DNA from 4 places in the Halobacillus salinarum genome. Region 2 is predicted to be linked to each of the others. Evidence: riboswitches for the same ligand, from Rfam matches in the RefSeq annotation. Region 2 holds a riboswitch; each other region holds the start of a gene.
The links. A riboswitch is a leader RNA that binds a small molecule or an ion and turns the genes downstream of it on or off. The one in region 2 is predicted to bind thiamine pyrophosphate.

Region 1: linked by a shared signal. The riboswitch ahead of MUN89_RS19060 (ABC transporter substrate-binding protein) and the one ahead of MUN89_RS11590 (ECF transporter S component) in region 2 are both predicted to bind thiamine pyrophosphate.
Region 3: linked by a shared signal. The riboswitch ahead of MUN89_RS13085 (acetylornithine deacetylase) and the one ahead of MUN89_RS11590 (ECF transporter S component) in region 2 are both predicted to bind thiamine pyrophosphate.
Region 4: linked by a shared signal. The riboswitch ahead of MUN89_RS12760 (thiamine phosphate synthase) and the one ahead of MUN89_RS11590 (ECF transporter S component) in region 2 are both predicted to bind thiamine pyrophosphate.

The regions. Positions count from the first base shown of each region.
Region 1 covers NZ_CP095073.1:3,677,037-3,679,239, reverse strand. The annotation lists gene MUN89_RS19060 (ABC transporter substrate-binding protein) at 1-826, opposite strand, end outside; TPP riboswitch at 936-1,045, opposite strand; gene MUN89_RS19055 (NAD(P)/FAD-dependent oxidoreductase) at 1,132-2,193, opposite strand.
Region 2 covers NZ_CP095073.1:2,264,880-2,267,082, forward strand. The annotation lists gene MUN89_RS11585 (MDR family MFS transporter) at 1-471, opposite strand, end outside; TPP riboswitch at 730-850, shown strand; gene MUN89_RS11590 (ECF transporter S component) at 970-1,548, shown strand; gene MUN89_RS11595 (ABC transporter ATP-binding protein) at 1,532-2,203, shown strand, end outside.
Region 3 covers NZ_CP095073.1:2,539,919-2,542,121, reverse strand. The annotation lists gene tenA (thiaminase II) at 1-34, opposite strand, end outside; gene MUN89_RS13085 (acetylornithine deacetylase) at 41-1,321, opposite strand; TPP riboswitch at 1,472-1,580, opposite strand; gene MUN89_RS13080 (Bcr/CflA family efflux MFS transporter) at 1,635-2,203, opposite strand, start outside.
Region 4 covers NZ_CP095073.1:2,476,279-2,478,481, reverse strand. The annotation lists partial or broken gene thiO (glycine oxidase ThiO) at 1-553, opposite strand, end outside; gene MUN89_RS12760 (thiamine phosphate synthase) at 537-1,148, opposite strand; TPP riboswitch at 1,245-1,357, opposite strand; gene MUN89_RS12755 (hypothetical protein) at 1,608-1,880, opposite strand; gene MUN89_RS12750 (alpha/beta fold hydrolase) at 1,905-2,203, opposite strand, start outside.

The DNA of each region.
Region 1 (2,203 bases), 1.4 Mb from region 2:
CGAGCTCAGGGTCAAGGTCAGGTACGGCATCGATTAGAATTTCTGAGGCTTCTTCAGGGTGGTCGATGGAATATTGATACCCTTCCGATACGGCTTTCATAAAGGCTTTAACGGTATCGGCATGGTTGTCAATCATGCGTTCGCTAGTCGTGAGCACAGGGGTATAATAATCAAGCTTCTCGGAGTAGTCCGTTAAATAGAGCATATTAAGCTCTTGATTGCGAAGCTCTGCTTCAACGCCTGTCCATCCATAGTAGATCCATGCGAAATCGACATCTCTTTTGACAGCAGTAAAAAAGTCGGTGTTTCCCATATTTACGATATCTACTTTGTTCACATCGGCGTTTTCCTTTTTCATAATGGAGGAGATGACCGCCTTCTCTACAGGTGCCCCCCAACCGCCATAAGTTTTACCTTCAAAATCCTTAGGTGAACTAATCTTTTTTTCTTTCGGAGACGCAAATCCTGAAGTATTATGCTGAATGACAGCCCCGATAGAAACGATCGGAATGTCTTGTACACGAGCCTGTGTCAAAGCTTCCTGCGCACTGATTCCAAAGTCAGCTTTTCCGGAAGCAACGAGTTGATCAGCACCGGTTTCTCCCGGCATCAGAATTTCCACGTTGAGTCCGGCCTCTTCAAAGTAACCCTTCTCTTTTGCGACATAAATGCCGGTGTGGTTTGTGTTCGGCGTCCAATCAAGGACTAGTTTCACAGACTTGGTCTTTTGGCCTTCCCCGCTTGAGGACTGGGAGGCATGGTCGTCACCAGAGCAGGCAGCAAGTCCAAAAATGAGGATTGCCAAAGAAATTAGTAATTTGTTCATCTTTCATTCTCCTTATGTTGTTAACCTACTTAAGAATACCTGGTGGAACCCATGAGCATATAAAAAGCACCCTGGAACCTTTGCCTAGGGTGCACATGATTATAAACGATAAGTCGTTCATTATGTTTCCTACGCTGGTATAAACCAGGTCAGGTTCCAAGGGTCAGTATCTATCGGATACAATCTCAACCAGCTTTACTGGTCCCCCTACATTTATCTTCATTTAGTTGGTTAACTATTTAGTAATCATCTAAAACTCTGCCATAAATAAGAATTGATTTCAAGTGATAACTAAGACTTGAGTCTTAGTGGCGTTTATTCAGCCAAAGGACACCGGATTTAGCTAAACGGGGCAGAAGTCCTGTAACTGGTTTTTGCAGCATATTTCCGAATCCGTCTGATTTACCAAGAGATCCCAATGCGCCTTTCAGTTTGAGCGGCTTTGGTTTCTGAGGAGTTTCGCCTCTTAAAACAGATGAAAGGATGTCCGCAATTTGTTCTCCCTGCTGTCCTGCCAGCTGGGCACTAGGCGAATGCTCAGAGGAGGCGCAATCGCCGACAATGTAAACATTCGGCCGTTTCGGTACTTGATAGAATTCATTGACTACTACTTTTTCCTGAGTATCTTTTTCAACAGGGAGTTCTCTTGCCAGATGGTTTGGACGGACGCCAGCAGTCCAAATAGTGACGTCATTAATAAAGCAGATTCCATTGTTGCAAACCCCGTCTTTTTCCACATATCCTACATTGGCATTATGCAGAACTTCCACATCATTTTTAGCAAACCATTCTTCCACATAATCTTGAATTTTTGAATCGAAGGCTCTGAGTACGGTCTCACCGCGATCCAGCAGCCGGATGTTTAAATCAGGTCGGCTTTCCCTGATTTCCGAAGCTACTTCGATTCCGCTGAGTCCTGCTCCTACCACAGACACTTTGCCGTAAGCTTTCAGTTCACTGACAGCAAACCCGGCTTCTCTCGCTTGAGAGATAGATTGGACGCTTTTTGTAAATTCTTTAGCTCCCTCAATCCCGTGGTAGTTGTCTTCACAACCCAGTGCTACAACGAGGTAGTCATAGGAAATGGGTTCATGCGGCTCTTCAACGAGCACTTGGTCTTTATCTGTATCAATCTTTTTAACTTCGGAGTACACATAATCGACCTGCTCATGAGCAGGAAATTCGAGGCGTACATTTCGATCGGATTCCGTACCCGCAGCAATTCCGTAAAATTCTGTTTTTAATGAATGGTATGGATTGCGATCTATGACAGTAATTTGAATATCTTCAGGCAGACCTTGATCTAGTAGAGTGAGAAGAATTTTAATTCCTCCATAACCGCCGCCTAATATCACGAGTTTCTTCATTAGTTATAAC
Region 2 (2,203 bases):
AACCCAGCCTGATAGGGCAGGGCCGATAGCAGGGGCAAAGGAAATGACGAGTCCAATATACCCCATGGCTGCTCCGCGTTTATTTACTGGAAATATCAAAAGAAAAACGGTCTGCATCAAAGGAAGCATAATACCAGCACCGCTCGACTGCACAATACGGCCGAGGAGCAGGATTTGAAAATTGGGAGCAATAGCTCCGATAATGGTTCCTACTACAAAAATACTCATTGCAGATAAGAATAATTGTCTCGTTGTAAAGCGTTCAATAAGAAAAGCTGTAATAGGAATCATAATGCCGTTGACTAACATGAATACGGTGGTCAGCCATTGTCCAGAATTTGCAGACACATGCATTTCTTCCATAATGGGAGGGATGGCTGTAATCATCAATGTCTGGTTTAATATTGCGATAAAAGAACCTGCCAGTAATAGAGAAGCAATTAATATTTTATTGAAAGGCTGTGTCGTCACGATAACACCCTCCTTAATGACTTTAATGACAAAAATGATACCATTACATAAAAAATCCATTTAACGTGCTCACTATTTATAAGATTATACTGTGATGGAATGATCCACACAAACATAATGCTTACTATCATGATTGTTTAGAGATACAGGGAGCAAAGACTGCGTTATCCCTATGGAAAACAGCAGTGAAAATTATAGGTAGGGATTGTATAACTCACGCGAATGGTGTAGGATAAATGCATAAATAATTGAATGATGTTTTTCCACTAGGGGACCTTTCCGGCAGCAGCCGGAGAATGGTTGAGATTAAAGTCATACTTTAAGACCCTTAGAACCTGATCTGGCTTACACCAGCGGAGGGAAGTGGAGTGGCGGATTATTATAAACAATTGATGATATTCGGCAGAACCACTTCTTTTGCTCAGGAAAGAAGTGGTTCTTTTTTTTCACTTTTTTCCTCTTGTAACCAGATCGAAATCAAACAAGGAGAGGATAAAATTGACAAGAGGACTAAAATTAACAGACATTTTAATTACGATCGTCATTTCGCTTATTTTTGGAATCATTTATAAAGTCTGGGGCCCTTTATATGGCATAGTCTCAGCTGCCGGCCTGCAGCTTGAACAACTGATCTATGGCATGTGGTTCATTGCGGCACCGGTCGCTTACCTATTGATTCGTAAACCTGGTGTGGCCTTATTGGCGGAAGTGGCAGCTGCTCATGGAGAATTTATTTTTGGAGGTGAATGGGGGGTCGCTACTCTTATCTTTGGCCTGGGCCAGGGTCTCGCAGCAGAAGTAGTTTTCGCTGCGTTCCGTTACCGGCGCTATGACTTGATAATTGTGTCATTAGCAGCGGCTGCTTCTGCGTTAGTTTCCATCTTCATCGATTATTACTATAGTTTTTTAGGTGAGCTTGCCGTTTGGAACTTGTTCATACTAATTGTCGCAAGAATCGCAGGATCAATAGGAATTGCCGGGGTATTCAGCTATTATTTAGTTGCTTCACTTGAAAAGACAGGGGTCGCTTCTCTGGTTCGGCCTGCGGGAGAACTTGATTATGAATCCTTGGACTGAAATAACAGAGAAGTACGGTATTAAGAATCTGCGTTTGAAATTTCCTCAGACTGAAAAACTCTTGTTTAAAGATGTAACCTTTACCTTTAACAAAGGAGAGAAAATTCTCATTGTGGGGCCCTCAGGGTCTGGAAAATCTACATTACTGCAGGTTCTTTCCGGCTTGATTCCACATTCGATTCAAGTGCCGATAAAAACAGACGCGGCTAACCTTCCAGAAAGCAGAGGAATTGTTTTTCAAGACCCTGACAGCCAATTCTGCATGCCTTATGTGGATGAAGAAATTGCCTTTGTGTTAGAAAACTTACAAATAGCAAGGGAAGATATGGATCAGTATATTTCCTCTTATCTCGAAAAAGTGGGGCTTCGTCTTGCAACCAGCCACCAGCAAATCCGTTGGATGTCTGGTGGAATGAAACAACGCGCAGCGATTGCTTCTGTACTTGCGCTTGAACCCGAAGTGCTTTTTCTGGATGAACCCACAGCATTGCTTGATCGAGAAGGCACGCAGGAGGTATGGAATACGATAAAGTCGATAAGCAGGGACAGAACGGTTATTGCTGTTGAGCATAAAATTGACCAAGCGATTGACTTTGCTGACAGAATGATTGTCATGAACGAACAAGGTTTGTTGATTGCAGATGGTCGTCCGCAG
Region 3 (2,203 bases), 280 kb from region 2:
TACTTGTCTTCTCGAACAGCCGATCTGTAAACATGAGTCATCATCCTTTCTTTTCACTATTCAAAAACCAACGATATAAAAAAGCGACCATTGTTTTTGTAAACTGAAGAAGCTGAATTCTGTCGATAGATTCATTGACCGCATGAGCTTGTTCCAGGGTTCCAGGGCCATATAAAATCGTTGGTATACCTGCTTCTGCCAACCATCCTCCATCGGTCACAGTCGGCGACATGGAGAATTGTACAGGTGTTTGGTTCACAAGCTCGTGGGCATGAGCAAGCATCTCAACCCCTGTGTGATGACGGTCGACAGAAAAGGAAGGGAAAATCTCTCCTTTTTCTTCGATCATCGAGTTCCCTCCCCATTGAAATGCAGGAGGATGTTCTCTGAGCCACGGATCAGCTTGAACTACATGGGAAAGGTGCTCTTCGATTTCATGAACAATGTCGTTGTAGTTTTCTTCAGGATAATAATGAACTGTGACCCAAAGTCCGCACCGGTCCGCAATAAACGCAGGATGCCTGCCTCCTTCGATAACAGCAGGATTGATCGTATTGGACCCGGGAGGGAACCCTGGACTGCTTTTTGTAATAGCCCAATGCTTTTCAAGCTCCTGCAGCCCGCTTATTATTTTCATCATTTTTTCAATTGTACTTGCTCCGTGCACACCGCCTCCAGCATGGATCATCGATCGTCTGCTGGCATCGTGAAATGTTTCTGGGCTCTGAAGGATGATCCAACCTGTAATCACCCCTCCCTGACCTTGAATCATACAGTTGCTTGTATCTGCTACTAAGGCAAGATCAGCGTGATATCCATTTTCACAGCAGGATTTTGTGCCGGCTTCGCCAACTTCTTCTCCTGCCGCAGACTGCACATATACCGTGCCAAGCGGTTCAATCCCCCATTCATAAAGCAGTTTTAAGGCAAATAAAATCCCGGCCATTCCTCCTTTCATATCTGCCGTGCCGCGTCCGTAAATCTTTTCCTCCGTCACTGCACAGGTAAAAGGATCAAAATCCCATTGTTCATTTTCTTCAATAGCTGCTACATCCAGATGTCCATTCAGAATCAGGCTTCCAGCATTATCCTCATCCCTTCCGAGTTTTGTTCCTGCCACAATAGAATCTCCAGGATACAGCTCCCATTGTTCAATGGAAAATCCTATTTTCCTAAGGTAATCACTGACGTAATCCTGGGCTTCTGTGGTGTTTCTTGCAGGAGGACTTACAGTTGGATAGGAGATTAAGTCGGATAACAGCTGGTACAATTCATTCTCTCTTCTCTCCACTTCTGATAATAATTCAGTTAGTTCTTTCATTTATTCACCTCCATTTATAATAAGAAAAGTAATCATAACGACCGGCCTCTCTGTTTCGGGAGTTTATGACTCTGTTTATTTTCATGAAAAAAGCCCGCTCCTTTAACGAAGGAGCGAGCTGTAGATAAAAGTGTACAAGATTGCGGTTGCAAGTGGCTCGCTTCACTTCCTTACGCTAGTATGACCTAGATCAAGTAATAAGGGTCAAAGCTTTTGTGCTTTTCTCAGCCGAAAGTACGCGGCTCCCCTAGTGAAGGTATATAAGATTCCTGGTTTTTATTAGAACATAGAAGTTTACTGAGTACAAGTTCAGTTAGTTTTCATTCAATGATAGCTTATTAGATTTTTCTATTTGCATCTTCCCCGTTAAACTAAAGAAAACAATAGATCCAATCAACGCTGTTGTAAATAAAAGCGCCCCCATTGGCACGGCTGAAGACTCATTGATACCAACGAGTGGAGAGACGATCGAACCGAATAATAATGGAAGCATCCCTAATACGGCGCTGGCGCTTCCCGCACGATGTGCCTGGTGCTCCATAGCCAGAGTAAATGTACTCGTTAACACCATCCCCATGGAGGTCATATATATGAAAATCGGGATAACAAGCCCTGCAAGCGGCCCTTTTATGATAGTCATGATAAGGAGAACAAAAGTGGCACTAACAGCAGTAATCACTGCTGTTTTCAGCAGGTTCCGCTCATGAACGATGCCGCCTAACCTCCCTACAAGAAAACTGCCGGTTATTATGGCAAGCCCGTTAATTCCAAACAAGATACTAAACACTTGAGGAGAGACATGGTAAATCTCCTGATATACAAAAGGAGTGCCGGACACGTAAGCAAAGCTGCCTCCATGTACGAATCCAATCGTAAGTGCAT
Region 4 (2,203 bases), 210 kb from region 2:
ATTTACCATCCTGTGAACCTATAGCTGAAATGTCTGTCTCTTCAAACAATGCTCCTCCATAACTCAACGCTCCTCTTTTAAAAGCTTCACAAACATGTGCCGGCTCCACGTGCCCATCCTTTTCTGAATAGAGGGCTCCTGCTAATTGTGATGAGGAATGGGGGAGTCTTTCTCTCAATTCGTGCTCATTAAACCATTTCAATGCCGGGAAGGCAGACTGTTTACAGAGATGAGCGTGTTTTTCCTGCTCATTTAAAGCTAAGTGGTACATCCCTTTTTTAGAGAGACCGATGTCGATTGCTGTTAAGTCTTTTAACTCTTTTTCAAGACTATTATATAAATCTCTACTACGGACACAAAAGTCATAATAAGCATCCTTTACCCCATGCTCCGTGTGTACGCCCAGCATTCCAGCAGCAGCCCGGGTCGCTTCCCTCCCGCTTCTCCCTTTTTCAAAAACCACGGTATGAACCCCATGTTTATTCAGTTGGTAAGAAGCCGAATGTCCGATAATTCCTCCACCAATAACTGCTGCGTCATAATGATTGCCCATACAATTCTCCCTCCCTTTGGTATTGTTCTGCTGACGATCGGGGATCAGGATGGTCGAAGATCCCCGACATTACTGCAGCTCCTTGGGCACCCGCTTTTCCAAGTTGTCCTAAAGATGATGGAGTAATTCCCCCGATAGCAATCACAGGGACAGAAATAGAATCGGTGAGTTGTCTTAACGACGCTAATCCTTTAGGAGCTAAATTAGTTTTACTTGCCGTTTGAAAAACGTGGCCGTACATTAAATAGTCTGCTCCCTCTTTTTCTTTCTCTTGGGCTGATGCAAGTGAATGCACAGATACCCCTACTTTTAAATGAGGATACATGAACTTAATGTTTTTTACAGACGGACCAATTTCTGGTAAATGAAGAGTGGGGATTTCCAATTTTATGGCAAGGTCCACATGCTGATGGACGATCAATTTATGTTTAGGTACTCCCTTTTCAATTAAGTTCTCCATAAGCTGAAGGTATTCAACTTTTGTTACTTGCTTTTCCCGAATCACTATATATTTTAATGCATCCTCAATTTCCGGCAGGATAGCTAGTAAGCGTTGATAAGAGAGAACGCCATTGGTTACGGCAGTAATCTGCATCAGTTAGTTCCTCCTATTTTCATATAAAAAAGCCGCTTTCTTTAGAAGAAAGCGGCTTTATCCATCAAGGTAATTATTGATAATCATAGTACCATCGATTGACTCTCGTCACTTTCCTCCGCTGGTTCTAAAGCCAGTTCAGGTTCAAAGAGTCCCAAAGTTATACTTTGATCTCAGCCTTTAAGACAAAGGCACCCCTAGTGCATATGTATATTCGATTTGTTTATCACTTTACATGATCTTATGTAGTTCGTCCAGTGTATTGTCTACTTTTTATTTCAAATGGGATCCTTTACTTCTCTTCTTTATCTTCCTCTTCTTTCTCCATTTCGAGTCCTGACTTTCCCCAAAAGTATAGAAAACATCCGATAGAAACGATAATCAACAGCATCGTGACAAAACTAATGGCACTCGCACCCTCTTTTCCATTTTATGTTAATTTAACTATAACACAGATGATTACATATGGACATGGTTCTTTTGAGAAGGCAAATGTTTAGTAAAGTATGCAGCGGTGATAAATAATCCGAGTAAACAAGCCCAGGATACCGTTCCTGCTGCATTAAACAAATACGCGATTAAGGCAACAACAGGGGCTAAAAGAAAGCAGACAGGCGTCACAAAACTTTTCCAACCTTTATTTTCTTGCATCTGTTGTCTTTTTTTAATAATGATGGCTACAGCAATAATCTCTAGTAAAATCGTGGACATGATCATGAAGACCTTCAGCATCCTCTTCCCCTCCTCTATTTGATTTTATCGCCTGTGGTCATGAAAACCAATAGTTTCCAGGAATTTCTCTTGTTCTTCTAAAAAGGGATAGTGACTGCTTTGTTCAAAAACTACAAGATTGGCTTTAGGAATCAGCTTCACCATTTCTTGAGAAAAACTGAGCGGACATTGCTTATCATGTCTTCCGCACAGGATGAGAGTTGGGATTGAAATAGAAGAAAGCTGCTTAGTAACATCAAAGATAAGCGCTTCCCTGCCGAAAAAATCAAGCCTTCTCGAAGAGATCTTTTTTTCGATAGCAGGTGAAAAATACGACTCATATT